DNA from 3 places in the Lichenicola sp. genome. Region 3 is predicted to be linked to each of the others. Evidence: predicted binding sites of a transcription regulator. Region 3 holds the regulator's gene; each other region holds the start of a gene.

The links. Region 3 encodes LexA, which represses DNA repair genes until DNA is damaged. Its sites were predicted from a motif close to TGTTCTANNTANGTTC; they were not measured.
Region 1: a site for LexA is predicted at 2,650-2,665, ahead of uvrA (excinuclease ABC subunit UvrA). Genes of this name have one in related genera too.
Region 2: a site for LexA is predicted at 3,650-3,665, ahead of ACOEQ2_RS08065 (PA0069 family radical SAM protein). Genes of this name have one in related genera too.

The regions. Positions count from the first base shown of each region.
Region 1 covers NZ_OZ240671.1:55,656-62,024, reverse strand. The annotation lists gene wrbA (NAD(P)H:quinone oxidoreductase) at 1-184, shown strand, start outside; gene ACOEQ2_RS00455 (YceI family protein) at 210-851, shown strand; gene ACOEQ2_RS00450 (fructose bisphosphate aldolase) at 900-1,796, opposite strand; gene ssb (single-stranded DNA-binding protein) at 1,952-2,530, opposite strand; gene uvrA (excinuclease ABC subunit UvrA) at 2,698-5,598, shown strand; gene ACOEQ2_RS00435 (hypothetical protein) at 5,623-6,000, opposite strand; gene ACOEQ2_RS00430 (squalene/phytoene synthase family protein) at 6,145-6,369, opposite strand, start outside.
Region 2 covers NZ_OZ240671.1:1,757,620-1,763,988, reverse strand. The annotation lists gene ACOEQ2_RS08075 (response regulator) at 1-1,305, opposite strand, end outside; gene ACOEQ2_RS08070 (EAL domain-containing protein) at 1,298-3,469, opposite strand; gene ACOEQ2_RS08065 (PA0069 family radical SAM protein) at 3,732-4,889, shown strand; gene ACOEQ2_RS08060 (cation diffusion facilitator family transporter) at 4,905-5,909, opposite strand; gene ACOEQ2_RS08055 (NAD(P)/FAD-dependent oxidoreductase) at 6,018-6,369, shown strand, end outside.
Region 3 covers NZ_OZ240671.1:192,977-199,345, reverse strand. The annotation lists gene ACOEQ2_RS01140 (aminotransferase class I/II-fold pyridoxal phosphate-dependent enzyme) at 1-334, shown strand, start outside; gene ACOEQ2_RS01135 (alpha/beta hydrolase) at 331-993, shown strand; gene bioD (dethiobiotin synthase) at 990-2,426, shown strand; gene msrA (peptide-methionine (S)-S-oxide reductase MsrA) at 2,423-2,932, shown strand; gene ACOEQ2_RS01120 (hypothetical protein) at 3,003-3,848, shown strand; gene lexA (transcriptional repressor LexA) at 3,845-4,618, opposite strand; gene glp (gephyrin-like molybdotransferase Glp) at 4,725-5,966, opposite strand; gene rpmG (50S ribosomal protein L33) at 6,238-6,369, shown strand, end outside.

The DNA of each region.
Region 1 (6,369 bases), 140 kb from region 3:
CGCCGGCCTGCCGTATTCGTTCCAGGGCCAGCTGACGCTCAGCGAAGTGTCCGGCGGCACCCCCTACGGCGCCTCGACCCTGGCCGGCGGCGACGGCTCGCGTCCAGTCAGCGGCAACGAGCTCGATGGTGCGCGCTTCCTCGGCGCCCACGTGGCAAAGCTCGCCGCCAAGCTTTCCGCCTGAACCGCGGCACCCCCAACAGATCCGGATGTCCAGACACATGACCAGACCGACCATCGCCTTGGCCGCAACACTCGCCGTCTCGGCCTTTGCCGCCTCGGCCTTCGCCCCCGCGGCCGTCGCGCAGAGCGCCTCGCACGACACCAGCACCGTCAAGGCCGGGACCTACAGCATCGAGCCTACCCACACCCAGGTCGGGTTCACGCTGCTGCATCTCGGCTTCAGCTACTACTCGGGGGTGTTCTCCAACGCATCCGGCACCCTGACGCTGGACCCCTCGAAGCCGGCCGCGTCGTCGCTGAGCGTGACCATCCCGATCGACTCGGTGCAGACCACCAGCACCAAGCTGGATGGCGAGCTCAAGGGCGCCGACTGGTTCGATGCCGGCCAGTTCGCCGACGCGACCTTCGTGTCGACCAGCGTGACACCGGTGGGCAGGGATGCCGCGAAGGTGGTGGGCAATTTCACGCTGCATGGCGTGACGAAGCCGGAGACGCTGAACGTGCGCTTCGTCGGTGCCGGCGTGAACCCGCTCGACAAGCAGTACACCGTCGGCTTCGAGGCGACCGGGACGATCAAGCGCAGCGCCTTCGGGGTGACCAAATACGTCCCGCTGGTCGGCGACGTGGTCAAGCTGACCATCGCCGGCGCGTTCGAACTCAAGAGCTGATCCAGCCCGCGCCGCACATCGTGGAGGTGCGCGGCGCGGTCGTCGGACTCAGGCCTTGACGGTCGAGGCCGTGTAGATCTCGTCGATCGCGTGGCCGAGCGTCGCGTCGAACTCCGCGTCGGTCATCGAATGCTGCAGACCGTCGATCAGCGCGCGCGAGAAGCTGGCGATCATGCCGTGGTTGGCTGCCAGACGCCGGCAGGCATCGCTGCGCTCGTAGCCGCCCGACAGCGCCACAACACGGACGACTGCCGGATGCGCGATCAACGACGCGTAGGTGTCCGGGATCTCCGGGATGGTCAGCTTCAGCATCAGCTTGCGGCCGGCGGGAAGCGCGTCCAGGTGACGGGCGATCTCGTCGCGCAGGATCGCCTCCGCGCCGGCCTTGTCCGGGCTCTTGATCAGCACCTCCGGCTCCAGGATCGGGATCAGCCCGTGCGCGCTGATCTGCTCGGCCAGCTCGAACTGCTGCGCCACGATCGCGGCAATCCCGGTCTCCGACGCCAGGTTGATGACCGAGCGCTCCTTGGTGCCGAACACGCCGAGCTTGACCGCACGCGCCAGCAGGTCGTCGAGCCCGGGGATCGGCTTCATCAGGCTGACGCCGTCCTGTTCCGGCTGCAGGCCCTTATCGACCTTGAGGAACGGCACGATGCCGCGCTTCTCCCAGAGGTAGGCCGACGTCGGCTGACCCTCGACGAGCCCGTCCATCGTCGCCTCGAACAGGATCGCAGCGATGACCTTGTCGCCCGAGAACGCCGGCGCGGTCATGATGCGCACCCGCATCTCGTGCACCAGCCGGAACATCTCCTCGTCGCCGCTATAGGCGGTCTCCGGGATGCCGTAGGCGCGCAGTGCGCCCGGCGTCGAGCCGCCGCTCTGGTCGAGGGCCGCGATGAAGCCGCCCTTTTCCGAGATCTGCGCCATCATCTTGTCGTCGGCCATGCTCGTTTTCCTCTCCTGCGACAGGTTCCGACCGAGTTCATGCCCGGTCCGGCCATTGCCCGCACGACGACCAGAGTATCGGCATGACGCCAGAGTTCCAGGCACTTTCGTCGCATCGGGGCCGCGGGATCATGTCCGGGCGACGCATCCTGCAGCTAGAACGGGATCTCGTCGTCCAGATCCCCACCGGACGGCTCCCATCCGCCCGAACCGCCACCGCCGCCGGCACCGCCACTCGGGCCAGGCGCGCCGCCACCGCCGGGCCGGCCGCCACGCGCCGGTGTGGCGGGACGCGATCCGCCGCCATACCCGCCGCCGCCACCACCGCCACCACCGCCGCCGCCACCGCCGTAGCCGCCATCACCGCCGGCTTCCTCGTTCCGGCCGGAATCGAGGAGAGTGAGCTCGCCGCGGAAGCGGTCGATCACCACCTCGGTGGTATATTTCTCGACGCCGGACTGGTCGGTCCATTTCCGGGTCGTCAGCGAGCCCTCGACATAGACCTTGCGACCCTTGCGCAGGAACCGCTCGGCGATGTCGGCAACGCGCTCGTTGAACACCACCACCCGGTGCCACTCGGTCTTTTCCTTGCGCTCGCCCGAGGCCTTGTCGGTCCAGTTCTCGGTCGTCGCGAGCGAGAAGGTCACGATCTTGCTGCCGTTCTGGGCGTTCCGGACCTCCGGGTCCTTTCCCAGATTCCCCACGAGGATCACCTTGTTGACGCTGCCGGCCATCGCAACTTCCTGTCTTCCCGAGGGCCGGACCCTCCACGGGGGCCGGCGCGTTCCCGCACTCGAACGGGAGTGGGGTAGAGGTCCGCCTGTTTACGCGCCGCACTATCGCTGCGGAACAAGAACATAGTATGAACGAGGATACCGGATTGGCAAAAAGGAGTGCGGTGATGGGGGTGTCCGACGGCGTCGGGATCCGGACGGGGAACGCCGCCATCCGCGTGCGTGGTGCGCGCGAGCACAACCTCAAGAACATCGATGTCGACATCCCGCGTGACCAGCTGACGGTCATCACCGGGCTGTCCGGCTCGGGGAAGTCCTCGCTCGCCTTCGATACCATCTACGCCGAGGGCCAGCGCCGCTACGTCGAAAGCCTGTCCGCCTACGCCCGCCAGTTCCTGGAGCTGATGGGCAAGCCCGACGTCGACTCGATCGAGGGCCTCTCCCCGGCGATCTCGATCGAGCAGAAGACCACCAGCCGCAACCCGCGCTCGACCGTCGGCACCATCACCGAGGTGCACGACTACATGCGCCTGCTGTGGGCACGCGCCGGCATCCCGTACTCGCCCGCCACCGGCCTGCCGATCGAGGCGCAGACGGTCAGCCAGATGGTCGATCGCGTCATGGCGATGCCCGACGGCACCCGGTTGATGCTGCTGGCGCCGATCATCAAGGATCGCAAGGGCGAGTACCGCAAGGAGCTGGCCGACCTGGCGCGCAAGGGCTTCACCCGCGCCAAGGTCGACGGCACGCTGTACGAGATCGCCGACGTCCCCAACCTGAACCGCAAGCTCAAGCACACCGTCGAGGCGGTGGTCGACCGGATCGTCGTGAAGGAGGGGCTGGAAAGCCGCCTCGCCGACAGCTTCGAGCAGGCGCTCGCCCTCGCCGACGGCGTCGTGTACGCCGAAGAGGTCGTCCGCGGCGAGGAGGATCCGGTCCGCACGGTATTCTCATCCCGGTTCGCCTGCCCGGTCAGCGGCTTCACGCTCGAGGAGATCGAGCCGCGGCTGTTCAGCTTCAACGCGCCGCAGGGCGCCTGCCCGGCCTGCGACGGCATCGGCGTCGAGAACTTCTTCGACCCGCATCTGGTGGTGCCGGACGAGAACCTCACCCTGGCCGCCGGCGCCGTCGCCCCCTGGAACGGCAGCCAGAGCCCGTACTACATCCAGACGCTGCAGAGCCTGATGCGGCATTTCCGCAGCTCGATGACCGTGACCTGGGAAGGCCTACCCGTGCCGGTGCGAGACGCCGTCCTGCACGGCACCGAGGAGCCGGTCGAGTTCACCTACAAGGACGACAAGCGCTCGTACAAGGTGAACAAGGCCTTCGAGGGTGTGCTCAAGAACCTGCAGCGCCGCTACACCGAGACCGACAGCGCCTGGGTCCGCGAGGAGATGTCGCGCTACCAGTCGCAGAAGCCCTGCCACGTCTGCAACGGTGCGCGGCTGCGTCCCGAGGCGCTGTCGGTGAAGATCGCCGGCCACACCATCGCCGACGCGTCCGAGTTGCCGATCCGCCGCGCGCTGGACTGGTTCGCCACCGTCGAGGCCACCCTCACCCCGCAACGCGCCGAGATCGCCCGCCGCATCCTGCGCGAGATCCTCGACCGGCTGCGCTTCCTCGACGATGTCGGGCTCGACTACCTGACCCTGTCGCGCGGCTCGGCCACCCTATCCGGCGGCGAGAGCCAGCGCATCCGGCTGGCCAGCCAGATCGGCTCCGGCCTGACCGGCGTGCTGTACGTGCTGGACGAGCCCTCGATTGGCCTGCACCAGCGCGACAACGAGCGGCTGCTCGGCACGCTCGACCGGCTGAAGCGCCTTGGCAACACGCTGATCGTGGTCGAGCATGACGAGGAGGCGATCCGCGCCGCCGACTACCTGATCGACATGGGTCCTGCCGCAGGCGTGCTCGGCGGGAACGTCATCGCCCACGGCACCCCGGACGAGGTCGCGGCAAGCCCGGACAGCCTGACCGGCGCCTACCTGTCCGGCCGCCGCCGCATCGAGGTGCCGGCGCAGCGGCGCGCGATCGACCCGAAGCGCCAGGTCAAGGTGATCAACGCCACCGGCAACAACCTGAAGAACGTCAGCGCCGGCTTCCCGCTCGGCACCTTCACCTGCATCACCGGCGTGTCCGGCGGCGGCAAGTCCACTCTGGTGATCGACACGCTGTACAAGGCTTTGTCCCGTCGCCTGATGGGGTCCGGCGAGGTGCCGGCGCCGCACGAGCGCATCGACGGCATGGAGCATCTCGACAAGATCATCGACATCGACCAGTCGCCGATCGGCCGCACCCCGCGCTCCAACCCGGCCACCTACACCGACCTGTTCGCGCCGATCCGCGACTGGTTCGCCGAGCTGCCGGACTCCAAGGCGCGCGGCTACAAGCCGGGCCGCTTCAGCTTCAACGTGAAGGGCGGCCGCTGCGAGGCCTGCCAGGGCGACGGCGTGCTCAAGATCGAGATGCACTTCCTGCCCGACGTGTTCGTCACCTGCGACACCTGCAAGGGCAAGCGCTACAACCGCGAAACCCTCGAGGTGAAGTTCCGGGGGCACTCGATCGCCGACGTGCTCGACATGACCGTCGACGAGGCGGTGCCGTACTTCTCGGCCGCCAACCGCATCCGCGACCGGCTGACCATCCTGCAGCAGGTCGGGCTCGGCTACGTGAAGCTCGGCCAGCAGGCGACCACGCTGTCCGGCGGCGAGGCGCAGCGGGTCAAGCTGTCGAAGGAGCTGGCCCGTCGCGCCACCGGCCGCACGCTGTACATCCTCGACGAGCCAACCACCGGCCTGCACACCGAGGACGTGCGCAAGCTGCTCGAGGTGCTGCACGCACTGGTCGACCAGGGCAACACGGTGCTGGTGATCGAGCACAACCTCGAGGTCATCAAGACCGCCGACTGGGTGCTGGATCTCGGCCCTGAGGGCGGCGATGGCGGTGGCCGCATCGTGGCGGTCGGCACGCCGGAGGACATCGCAGCCGCCGCGGGCAGTCACACCGGACGTTTCCTCGCACCTCTGCTGCCGGCCCGGGAGCCGAGCCGCAAGCGCAAACGGGCCTGAGAGGGCGCCTGCTGCAGGCACCGGTCACCAGCAATAGCGGGTTTCCAATGGCGTGCCGGATGGCAGTTCGGCCGGCGTCGGTTCCTGCTGCGTCGGTCCGGGCCGAGCCCGTAATCGCCTGCGCCGGCGGCGGATTCTCGGCGGATCCGCGGTCTGCTCGGGTGCCGATGCCGACAGCAACTCGCTCATCCAGAGCGGGGAGAGCCTCAGCACGAGGGTTCGTTGCGTCCGGTCGAGCGTCAGCCAGGCGTCCATCGGTGGGGTGTTGGCGATGGGAAGTTGTGTCGGCTGTCCCAGGATCAGGGCGATCTGGATGCGCTCGGCAGTCGTCGTGAAGGTCCACAGCGTGGCCATTGAGAGCTTGTCGGCCTGGACGAGGCTCGCGGCCTGAGCGACCCTCATCGAGACGGCATGCCAGCATCCAGCCCGGACCACTTCGCGAGCACCGTCAGGTCATTCATCGGATCCGTACCTCTTCTCCCGCCTGACGTGACCATAAGCAGCAGTCATGAACGGAAGATAAACCGGACGGACGGCTGAGAGGGCTCAGACACGGCCGATCATGTAGGTGCCGAGCACCGCCAGGCGGTCGCCGAATCCCCGACCCGCCACCGGGAGGTCCGGTGCGCGCGACAGGTCGCGACGCGCCAGCACGAGCGGCAACACGGCGGCAAGCCGCTCACGCGGTAGGCGGAACCGTCCTGCCTCGTTGCGCAGGATGCCGCCCTCCCGCAGCAGCGCCGGATGCAGCGCCTCGACCATCTGCGCGCC
Region 2 (6,369 bases), 1.6 Mb from region 3:
TTCGCATTCCAGGCTGAAGGAGAACACGCTGCCCTCGCCGACCGTGCTGGTGACCCCGATCGTGCCGCCGAGCAGCAGGACCAGGCGCTTGACGATCGCCAGGCCGAGGCCGGTGCCACCGAAGCGGTCGAGGATCGTGCTGTCGGCCTGGGTGAAACTGTCGAAGATGCGGCCGATCGCGTCGGCCTCGATGCCGATGCCGGTATCCATGATGTCGAAGGTGAGGACGGTCCGACCGGAGGCGGCACGACCTGCCCCGACCGAGACCGTGATGCCGCCGGAATCGGTGAACTTGAGCGCGTTGCTGATCAGGTTCAGCAGGATCTCGTGCAGGTGCCGGGCGTCGGTGAGGACCTTCGCCGGCACGTCGCTCGCGATGTGGATGAAGATCCGCAGCCCTTTTGCGCGAGCCTGCGGCGCCATCAAGGTCCGGAGGTCGGCCAGGATGCTGCCGACATCGACCGGCGCGTTGCGGACCGGCATCTGCTCGGCCTCGATCTGCATAAAATCGAGGATGCCGGTCAGCAGCGAGGTCAGGATGTCGGCGCCGATATGCAGCTTGTGGACGAGCTCGTTCTGCTCCGAATCGAGAGGCGTATCCCGCAGCAGGGCAGCGCTGCCGACGATCGCGTTCAATGGCGTCCGGACGCTGTGGCTGACGCTGGCCAGGAACATGCTCTTCGCGCGGTTGCCGGCCTCGGCCTGAAGTCGTGCAGCCGAAAGCTTGCGGATCAAGGTGCCGCCATAGGCAGGGACGATGATCAGCCCGACGAAGAGACCCCCGGATATGTATCTCTGGTTCAGCCAGAACGGTGTCGTCAGGCAGACCAGACCGAAGCCGAGCAGTGCGGCGGCCATGGCGATGAACAGGAAGCGCAGGCCAAAACGGAACCCGTTGCCCAGGATCACCCAGAGATAGAGCGGGTAGAATGCCGAGGTGGGGGCGCCGCCCACATGCATCTCGAACGAGATCATCGAGAAGTCGCCCACGAGCGCCACCGCCGCCCGCACCCGGTTCGCTTCCGGGTAGCGGCGGATGTGCAGGAAGAGGAGACCCGAGAACGCGAAGTAGCCGACGATGTAGAGCAGCCCGACATGCAGGTTGGGCGACCTGACGGCGGTCATGTAGATGCCGGTCACAAGGCAGAACACGAACCGGTTGAGGCTCATCTCCAGCTCGGAGCGCGCCATCGCCGTCCCTGAGACCCCGTCCAGGGATGCCGCAGCCCGCAGCCGTGCACCGCTGGCCTGCTGTTCCGGCAGGCGGTCCAGCCGGCGCATCTGCATCGACCGGAGGCTAGGCATCGCCGGAGGCTGTCTCGGAACGGAGCAGGTCGAGCAGCGCCGCGAGCGGCAGCGGATAGCTGAAATGGAACCCCTGGATCTGGTCGCAGCCGACGCCGGCGAGGTGGGTCAGCTGCTCGACCGTTTCCACACCCTCGGCGACCACGGTCATGTTCAGGTCGTGCGCCATGCCGATGATGCCCTTCACGATGGCCGCATCGTTCAGGTCGGTGTGCAGGTCGCGGATGAAGGACTGGTCGATCTTGACCCGGTTGACCGGAAAGCTCTTCACGTAGTTGAGCGAGGAGTAGCCGACGCCGAAATCGTCGATCGCGACGCTGACACCCAGCTGGCGCAGTCCCTTCAGGGCTTGCGCCGCCGCATCCAGGTCATCCACCAGGTCCCGCTCGGTGAGCTCGAGTTCCAGCAGTGACGGATCGAGCCGGCTGTCGAGAAGCACCCGGGTGATCATCTCCCGCGTCCCGGCGACGCCGATCCGGACCGGCGACAGGTTCACCGCGACCGGGATCGGCGCCCGGTCCGGATGCTGCCATTGCACCGCGTCCGTGCAGGCCCGCTGCAGGACCCAGTCGTCGATCTCGGCGCTGAGGGTGCTCTCTTCCGCCCCGGGCAGGAACTCGTTCGGGCCCAGCAGGCCGCTGGTCGGGTGGTTCCAGCGCAGCAGCGCCTCGACACCGGCGACGCGTCCGGTCCGCAGGCTCATCTGCGGCTGGTAGTACAGCACGAACTCGTCCCGACGGAGCGCCAGGCGGAGCTCCTGCTTGATCCGCAGCGTCCGGATGACGCGCTCGTTCATGTCGGTCACGAAGAAGCGGTAGCTGTTCCGGCCCTCCATCTTGGCCTGGTACATCGCCAGGTCGGCGTTGCGCAGCAGCTCCTCGGCGTCGATCCCGTCGGTCGGCGAGATCGTGATGCCGATGCTGCCGCTGATCGAGACCTCCTGGCCGCCATGCATCAGCGGCCGGCTGATCCGCTCGATCACCTGCACCGCCAGGGCTGCCGCCTCGTCCGGGTGATCGATCTGGGTCTGCAGGATCGCGAACTCGTCGCCACCGATCCTGGCCACGGTGTCGTGCTTGCCGACGCAGTCGATGAGGTGGGCGGCCACCGATTTCAGGAGCATGTCGCCGAGGTGGTGGCCCATCTGGTCGTTCACCTCCTTGAACCGGTCGAGGTCGAGGAAGTGCAGCGCGATGATCCGATCGGCGGTCCGCCCGCGGGCAAGCCGATGCTGCAGGCGTTCGCGCAGCAGCACCCGGTTGGGCAGGTCGGTCAGCCCGTCATGGCTTGCCACGTGTTGCAGATGCCGCTCGGCGCGCTTGCGGTCGGTGATGTCGAGCGAGGTGGTCAGCACGCTGCCGACCTCGCCGGCGCCGTTGCGCAACGGCGATTTCGTGGTCAGCAGGATCCGTGATCGCCCACGCTGGTCCAGCACCTCCTGCTCGAACGATTGCAGCGGCTTGCCGCTCTTGAACACCAGCAGGTCGAGCGACCGGCTGCGCTGCTCGTATTCGCTTCCGAAGGCGGAGACCGGCGCGCCCGGACTGTGCGGCGCGGTTTCCGGCGTCTCAGCGACATCGCCAGGGTCGCCATCGGTGAGCGCCGATTGGGATGCGTTGATGAAGACGATGTTGCCGTCGTGATCCGCGGCACTGATGAAGGCGGGCACCGTATCGATGACCTGGGCCAGCGCCTCGCGGTTGTCGCGCAGGAGCTGCTGCCGGGAGAGCTCGCTGTTCTTGAGCTCGAGCTCGAGATCGCGGGCGCGGGCCTCGATGATGCGGTGCTGCCGGTGCATGCGCAGCAGGTTGCGACCGCGGGTGATGAACTCCGCATGGTCCACCGGACTCTGCAGGAAGTCGGTGGCGCCGGCCTCCAGCGCCTGCAGGCGAAACGACCTGTCATCATACGCGGTGATGACCACGATCGGCACGTCCGCGCAGCCTGGGCAGGCCCGGAAACGCCGGGTGAATTCGGCCCCGTCCAGGTGGGGCATCTTGAAGTCGGTGATGACCAGATCCGGGGCTGTCGCCGGCAGGCGATGCAGGGCCAGCAGCGGATCGTCGAAGGTGACGACTTCGGCGCAGGTTTCCAGGGACGCCGCCAGCCGCGCGTAGATGTTCCGGTTGGTGAGACGATCGTCAAGAATTGCGATCAGAGACATGGTGTCTGGGGCATCCGGGAGCGTTCCCCTCATCATGGGCCAAACAAGGCGTGAAGTGTCTGCTTCTATGGAGTTTCCGTCGTGATTTACAGGCAGCTGAGCGCTCGATGGAGAGGTTGCTCGCCGCCATACCTGTTCCAACTGTCTCCTACCGCATTCCCGCCCCCTCGTGAACACCGATGTTCCTATTATGTTCTTGATGAAGATCTCGTTAAGGACGATAGTCGGGCCGTTCGATAACGCGACGGGTCGGAGTGTTCGAATGTTGCAACAGGCAGGTTTCGGGTCGGCTCCGCCTGTGAGGCGCGGTCGTGGCGTTTCCGGCAACGTCGGCAACCGCTTCGAGCGATTCGATACCGAACCGTTCGACGATGGCTGGGCGACCATCCTGGAGGAGCAGCTGGCGCCGGCCGCCATTGCCACGACCCTGACCCGCGACCGCAGCCGCAGCGCGCTTTCCTGGAACGACAGCCCCGACCTGGGCTTCGACCGTTCGGTCAATCCGTATCGCGGCTGCGAGCATGGCTGCGTCTATTGCTATGCGCGGCCGAGCCACAGCTACCTGGGCTATTCACCCGGGCTCGATTTCGAGACGCGGCTGACCTTCAAGCCGGAGATCGCCCAGATCCTGGAGCGCGAGCTACGGCGGCCCGGCTACACGGCCAAGCCGGTGACGCTCGGTTCGAACACCGACCCCTACCAGCCGGTCGACCGCACGCTTGCCCTGACCCGCCAGGTGCTCGAGGTGCTGGAGCGGTTCGGTCATCCGCTGAGCATCGTCACCAAGTCGGCGGGCGTGATCCGCGACATCGACATCCTGGGCCGCATGGCGGCGCGCGGCCTGGTGCGGGTGTGGCTCTCGATCACTACGCTCGACCCGGTCCTGGCGCGCCGGATGGAACCTCGCGCGGCGACCCCGGAGCGTCGGCTCGCGGCTGTCACCCAGCTCTCGGCGGCCGGGATTCCGGCGGGCGTGCTGGCGGCGCCGATGATCCCCGGCCTCAACGATGCCGAGCTCGAGCGCATTCTGGCCGCCGCCTCGACGGCCGGGGCCGCCCACGCACGCTACGTGCTGCTGCGGCTGCCGCTCGAACTCCGGCAGATGTTCGAGACCTGGCTGCAGCAGCATTATCCGGCGCGGGCGAAACACGTGCTGAACCTGATCCGGGAGACCCGCGAGGGGCAGCTGAACGACAGCCGGTTCGGCGAGCGCTTCCGTGGCACCGGACCCTACGCGGACCTGCTGTCGCAGCGGTTCAGGCAAGCCGCCCTGCGGAACGGACTGACCGAGGGCGGCCCGCTGGTGACAACCCACTTCGCGCAGCCGGACGTGCTGTCACCGGGCGACGCGGCGCCGGACCGGTTCAGGCGCGGCTCCACCAGCCGGCCCGACAATGGCGCGCAGCTCGCCCTGTTCTGAACCGGGCCAGCCCGGCTACACCACGTGCTCGGGCGCCAGCTTGCAGGTATGGCCATCCTCGCCGGTCTCGACCTGGAAGGTGGCGTGGCCGATGCCGTGATCGCGGTCCAGCGCCGCCGCGGCTGCACGCAGCATGGCGTCATCGGCGGGCAGGCCGGGCCGGATCAGGTGGGCGGTGAGTGCGGTCTCGGTGGTGCTCATGCCCCAGATATGCAGGTCGTGCAGGTCGACCACCCCAGGCAACGCACGCAGATCGCGCTCGACCGCGGCCCGATCGATCCCCGCGGGCACCCCGTCCAGCGCCAGGTCGAGCGACTGGCGCAGCAACGACCAGGTGCCCAGCACGATGACCAGGCTGACCACCAGGCTGATCGCCGGGTCGATCCTGAGCCAGCCGGTCTCGATGATCAGGAACCCGGCAACGACCACGGCGGCGGCGGTGGCGGCGTCCGAGGCCATGTGCAGGAAGGCGCCGCGCAGGTTCAGGTCGTTCTTCGCACCCGACATGAAGAGCAGCGCGGTGATGCCGTTCACCAGGATGCCTACGGCCGCCACGATCATTACGATCGATCCCGCCACGGGGGCCGGATCAACCAGGCGGCGGATCGCTTCCCAGGCGATGCCGCCGGTCACCACCAGCAGGACGATCGCGTTGAACAGCGCCGACAGGATCGAGGACCGGCGCAGGCCATAGGTGAAGCGGGCGCTGGGTACGCGACGCCCGAGCCATGACGCGAGCCAGGCGGCCGCGAGCCCCAGCACGTCGCCGAGATTGTGTCCGGCGTCGGCGAGCAGCGCCAGCGATCCGGCGATCACGCCATACGCCGCCTCGCCGCCGACATAGGCGAGGTTCAGGGCGATGCCGACGGCGAACGCCAGCCCGAAACTCGCCGGCGCGTGATGATGCCCGCCTGACCCGTGCGAATGGCCGTGCGCGTGGCCATGACCGTGCGAGTGCCCATGCGCATGGTCGTGGTGATGACCATCGTGATGGCCGGGCTCATGCGCGTGATCATCCATCCGAAATGCCCATCTGCTTGTCCAACGCCTGCCGGATGCCGATGCTAGAGGGTATGCGGGCGCGCGTCAGTGTTGTCCGCCCGGACATGCCGTGTCACCAGGGCCACCATGTTGCGATTGACCGACTTCAAGCTGCCGCTCGATCACGCCCCGGACGCGTTCGCACCCGCCATCGCCGCCCGCCTGGCGATCCCGCAGGCGGACGTCCTGGGGCACCGGGTCTTCCGTCGCGGCTACGATGCCCGCAAGCGCGTCGCGGTCAGCCTCGTGTACACGCTCGACGTGGAGGTTCGCGACGAGGCGGCGGTGCTCGCCCGGCATGCCGACGACAGCCACGTGCAACCGACCCCGGACATGACCTACCGGTTCGTGACCGATGACGGCCCGGTGCTCGCGGCACGCACCGATTTCACGCGGCCACTGGTGATCGGCGCCGGTCCGTGCGGGCTGCTGGCCGGGC
Region 3 (6,369 bases):
GCCCGGAATGGATCCGGATCGCGCGAGAGTGGCGGCGGCGGCGGACCGGCTGCGGGCGGCGCTGCTCGAATTCGGGATCGACACCGCAGGATCGACGACGCAGATCGTTCCGGTGCTGGTCGGTGACGCGGCGGCAGCCCTCGACCTGGCGGCGGCGATGGAGCGGCTGGGGGTGCTGGGCGTCGCCATCCGGCCGCCGACGGTACCGCCTGGCCGCAGCCGGATCCGGCTTGCCTTGAGTGCTGGCCACGATGAGGCGGACCTGGAACGCATCATCGCAGCGCTTGCCGCCGGGCTCGTGGAGACCGGACTTTCGCCAGGCGCCGGCCGATGACCCGGCAATCGTTCCTCTTCGTGCATGGCTGGGGCTTCGATGCGGGGGTCTGGGATGCTGTCCGCAGGCTGCTTCCCGAGGCCAGGACCAGCGTGGTCGAGCTCGGCTACCTGGGCGGGAGGCCGTGCGACTTGCGGGATGTGTCCGTCCCCGAGGGTACGGTCGCCGTTGGGCACTCCGGCGGCGTTCTCGATCTGCTGCTCGATCTTCCGGTGGCGTGCCGCGGGCTTGTCGCGATCAACGGCTTCACCCGTTTCGCCGCGGCGCAGGACTTTCCGGAGGGAGCACCGGTGCGCGTGCTCGACCGAATGGTGAAGCGGTTGGCGATCGACCCGGCAGCGACCGTGGCGTCGTTCCAGGCTCGCTGCGGGATCGATGTCCGAGGGCCGGATAGGGAGCGGTATTCCGATCTGGATGCTGGGCGCCTCACGGCTGGGCTGGTGCGGCTGCGCGACGGCGATGCGCGTGGTGCTCCGGCGACCTTCGGCCTGCCGGTGATGGCGCTCGCCGCTGCCGACGATCCGGTGGTGCCCGCTGCCCTGACCAGCGCCTGCTTCGACCGTGCCTCGATCGTGTGGAGCGATGCCCCCGGCCATGTGCTGCCGCTGAGCCGGCCGGACTGGTGCGCCGACCGGCTGCGCGCGTTCGCCGCGACATGACCATCCGCTCGATCGGGGCCAGCTTCGGGCGGGCGGCGGCGTCGTACGAGGGGGCTGCCACGGTGCAGCGCCTGGTTGCGGAGCGGCTGGCGAACCGGATCATGGCATCGGGTCCGCTGTCCGGGGGCGAGCATCCGCGCATCCTGGAAATCGGCTGCGGCACCGGCCTGCTGACCCGGGCGCTGCGCCGGCGGATGCCCGCCGCGACGATCATCGCCACCGACCTGGCACCCGGGATGCTCCCGGTCACCCGCCGCTCCATGGCCGGCGACGATCGGCTGCAGGTGCTGGCAATGGACGCGGCGCTGCCGGCGGTATCCGGTGAGTTCGACCTGGTCTGCTCGAGCCTGGCGCTGCAATGGCTGCCGGACCCGCCGGCCGCCCTTGGCGCGCTCTGCAGGCTGCTGCGACCGGGTGGACGGCTGCATGTCGCAACCCTGCTGGCCGGCACCCTGGCGGAATGGCGTGCGGTGCGGGACGCCGAGGCGATGCCTGATCCGGGGCTGCAGTACCGGTCTGTCGAGGACATGCGCTGCGAGTGCGGTGGAGAGTGGGAGAGCGAAAGTATCGCAAGCGCGTATCCCGACGGAGTGTCGTTCCTGCGTGCGCTGCGGGCGATTGGTGCGGACCGGCCTGCGACCGGCGTCAGGCCGGTCGGAGCCGGCCGGATGCGCCGCGCGTTGCATCGGTTCGAGGCCGAGCACGGGGCCGTTGCCTCGTATTGCGTGGGGTTCGGACACCTGCGACGGCCGGTGCGGCCCGGGGTGTTCGTGACCGGCACCGATACCGGGATCGGCAAGACGCTGGTTTCGGCTTGCCTGGTCCGCGCGTGGGGCGCCGAGTACTGGAAACCGCTGCAGACCGGTCTGGATCAGGATCCGGGGGACAGCGCCGTGGTCCGGGAGTTCGGAGGCGATGGCGTTCGGATCCATCCGCCGGCGCTCGAACTGCAGGCACCGTTGTCGCCGGAGGATGCGGCTGCCCTTGAACGGGTCGCGTTCGACCCCGGGGTCGTGCGCCTGCCGGACGGCGAGGGTCCGCTGGTGGTCGAGGGGGCAGGGGGCGTGCTGGTGCCGATCGGCGGGGGCCTGATGATGACCGACCTGATCATCCGGCTCGGCCTGCCCGTGGTGCTGGTCGCGCGCAGCGGCCTGGGGACCATCAATCACACCCTGCTGAGCCTGGAGGCGCTGCGACGGCGCGGCATCAGCGTCGCAGGCGTGGTGCTGAACGGGCCGCCTTCACCGGGCAATCGTGCAGCGATCGAGCGGCATGGTGATGTCAGGGTGATTGCAGAGATCCCGTGGCAGGCCGGCCTCGACCAGGGGGCGGTGACCCGGCTGGCGATGTCGATGCCTGGCCTCCCGGAGGCCCCATGGAAGATCGTGCCGGACGCCGCCATATCTTCGACAGTTGGAGGGACCTACACATGACCGAAGAACGTGCCGTGCTCGCGGGTGGCTGCTTCTGGGGCGTCCAGGATCTCATACGCCGGCAGCCCGGTGTCATCAGCAGCCGCGTCGGCTACTCCGGCGGCGAGGTGGCGAACGCGACCTATCGCAATCACGGGAACCACGCCGAGGCCGTCGAGATCGTCTTCGATCCGGCGAAGACCAGCTTCCGGGCGCTGCTGGAATTCTTTTTCCAGATCCATGATCCGTCGACCCGTGACCGCCAGGGCAACGATCGCGGCGCCAGCTACCGGTCGGCGATCTTCTACACGAGCGAGGAGCAGCGGCGGGTTGCTCTGGATACCATCGCCGATGTCGACGCGTCCGGCCTGTGGCCCGGCAAGGTGGTGACCGAGGTGGCGCCGGCCGGCCCGTTCTGGCAAGCCGAGCCGGAGCATCAGGATTACCTGGAGCGGATCCCGAACGGCTACACCTGTCACTTCGTCAGGCCGGGCTGGGTGCTGCCGAGGCGAGCGACCGCCGCCTGAATTCCCGCACCGGCACTCATCGGCGAAAAGGCTTCGGGAACCGGCCTCGGGCGTCGCCTGTTCAGCCGTCATGAGTGTGACCCAGCCCCTGCCGATCCTCGCCACCGCAGCCCAGGCTTACAGGCTGCTGTGGCGTTTTCGAGTGCTGCACGCCAAGGCGATCTGGCCGCCGGTGGTATTCCTGGTGACGGCCGAGTTCCTGTATCACCGGGTCGTCGGCAAGGCACACGGCCTCTCGGGCAAATTCGATGCCGTGCTCGCCGCACATTGGTATGTGGTGGCGGGCGCCGCGGTCGCGTGGCTCCTCGGGCTCAAGTTCCTGCTGTCATTCAGCATCTCCTGGCGCCGCCACATCCTGCTCGATGAGCCGTTCGACCCGTTCTTCTTCAAGCGGCCGTTCTGGAGATACCTGGGCTTCCTTCTGCTCACCTATGCCTGGGGGGTCCCGCTGGTCGGGCTCTCCGGCCTGGCTGCAATCCTTGTTGCCGGCGGGCACATGCCGCGGGGCGGGGAATTGGTCGTTCTCGTGCTTCCTGCAGCAGCGGTCGCGATCAGCCTGTGGGCGATAATCCGCCAGGTGCCGTTCTTCACCGTGCTGGCCCTGGACCCTCCGCAGCCCGGGTGGCGCAAGAGCGTGAACGTCATGGGCGGCAACGCGGGGCGCTATGCGATCGTGTGGATCATGGTCATGTTGCCGGTGGTGCTGCTCAATCTCGGGCTCGATACCGGGCTGCAGCTGGCGAATGCCGACCCGCACCATGTCGCAGTAGCGCTCGGCGAGTCGGCGTTCCGGCAAGCGATGCTGTTCCTGCACTTCTCGCTCGGAGCGTCGATCGGGGCGTGCACCTACATGACGACGCTTGCCGGCGGCCCGCGGGCGCTTCCGCTAGGCCAGCCGGTAGCGGTGCGCGCCTAGTTGTAGCGGCGCAGCAGGCCGACCAGGCGGCCCTGCACACGGACGCGGTCCGATGGCACGATGCGGGTCTCGTAGCGCGCATTGGCCGGCTCGAGCGCCACGGCACTTCCACGTCGACGCAGACGCTTCAGGGTGACCTCCGCATCGTCGATCAACGCCACCACGATCTGGCCGTTATCGGCGTTGTCGGATCGCCGGATGATGACCGTGTCGCCATCCAGGATGCCGGCCTCGATCATCGAATCACCGGCGACCTCGAGCGCGTAATGCTCACCGCTGCCGATCAACGCGAGCGGCACCTCGACATGGGCGCCGGTGTCCCGGAGCGCCTCGATCGGCAGGCCTGCCGCGATCCGCCCATAGAGCGGGAGCTGGATCGCACCGACGCCGGCGGCTGCAAGCACTCCAGGCAGCCTCTGGCTGAAGTCGCCCTTGATGACGTTCGGCAGGAACGGAGCCTGGCCCGGATCGAGATCGTCCGTCGGGAGGTGATGCCCGTCGGCAGGAAGCCCCTCGGCGCCTGCGGGAGGCGTTGCCACCACACTCGTCGGGCCAGCCTCGGGCAGACGCAGCACCTCCAGCGCCCGCGCCCGGTGATGCCGACGGCTCAGGAAGCCGCGCTCCTCGAGTGCCGAGATCAGGCGGTGGATTCCCGACTTCGACCGCAGGTTCAGCGCGTCCTTCATCTCGTCGAAGCTCGGTGAGAAGCCGGTCTCTTTCAGATGGCGGTCGATGAAGCTGAGCAACTCGTGCTGCTTGCGTGTGAGCATCGTGACGTCCTAGCCGGCCGCTGCATCTGCACCCGCACGCCACGCGCGGAACAAATAGGCAACCTGAGCGTGTGTTCTAGATTGGTTCATGTTCCCTGGTCAACCGTCAGATGCCGAGTCGGTCCAGGCGCAGGATCTCGACCTCGCTGCCGGCATCCGCCGCTGCAGCATGCGGCGCGCGCAGGATCAGAGCCTCTGACGCGGCCAGGCGCCGGAGCATGCCGGAATCCTGGCGCGGGAACGGCGTCACCAGGAATCCCCCGGGGGTGCGCGTGAGGGACCCGCGCAAATGGTCGGCGCGGTGGTCGTTCGCTTCGAGGGGTGTCGCCAGCACGGCGCGCTCACGTTCCAGGCCGCCCAGCCAGCCATCGGCCGCACCGCCGGACAGCACCTGCAGCGCCGGCATCAGGAACAAGAGCCCGCAAACCAGCGCCGAGACCGGATTGCCGGGCAGGCCGAGCACCGGGATGCCGGCCTCGCCGGCGCCGATACGGCCGTGCATCAGCGGCTTGCCGGGCCGCATGGCGATCTTCCAGAAATCCACCTCGAGCCCCCGCTGGGTCAGCGCTGCCTGCACCAGGTCGTAGTCGCCGACGCTGGCGCCTCCGATCGTCACCAGCATGTCGATGCCGGCGAGGCCGTCGGTTGCGCGGGCGATGGCGTCGGCATCGTCACGCACCAGCGGCAGCAGCACCGGGATGGCGCCGGCGGCCCGCACCAGGGCGGCCAGCATCGGAGTGTTGGAGTTGGTGACGCCGCCGGCGGGGATCGGCTCGCCGGGCAGGGCCAGTTCATCGCCGGTGGCCAGGAGGGCGATGCGTGGACGGCGATGCACGGTGATCCAGGCATGGTTGCCGGCAGCTGCCACGCCGATATCGCGTGCGCCCAGCCGGCGCCCGGGCTGCACGACCAGGTCGCCCTTGGTGAAATCCTGGCCACGGGGCCGGATGTTGCGGCCGACCGACACCGGCTCGCGTACCATGATGTCGATGCTGCCGTCCGGCATCTCGAGTCGGTCGGCATTTTCCTGGATCAGCACGCAGTCGCTGCCGTCCGGGATCGCGCTGCCGGTGAACAGGCGTATGCAGGTTCCGGCCGCGACATGGCCGCCGAAGGGATGGCCTGCCGGGGCCTCGCCGATGAGATGCAGGCGGCTGCCGGAAGTGGCATCGGCGCTGCGCACCGCATAGCCGTCCATCGCGGATATATCAGAAGGTGGATTATCCAGCCGTGCGTGCAGGGGGGCGGCCGCGACCCTGCCCCAGGCTTCGGTAAGCGAGACCGTCTCGGCCGGAACCGGACGCAGACGCTGCAGAACCCGGCTTCTCGCCTCATCCACACTCAACATGCTGCTGTACGCTCCTGCCCGGCTCGACCCCGCGGCGGCGGCGCCACCAGGGTATCGGCATGGCTTAGCCGAGCCTGGGCGTGTTGTCGCACCAGCGGCGCATGGGGACGCGTGCAACAGGACGCTTGACCTCGGGGCGCGGGATGAGCATTTTCCCGCCCCTTATACCAATGCTGCGACCAGCGCCCTGGCGGCTTCCTTTTCGGAATGCCGGCCGCGGAGCCGGGCCGCGACGGCGGCAGGCAGAGCCAGACGCAGAGGCACAGGACCCATGGCGAAGAGCAACACCATCCAGATCAAGCTCGTGTCGAGCGCCGACACCGGCTATTTCTACGTCACCAAGAAGAACGCGCGCGCCCAGACCGGCAAGCTCGAGCTGAAGAAGTACGATCCCGTTGCGCGC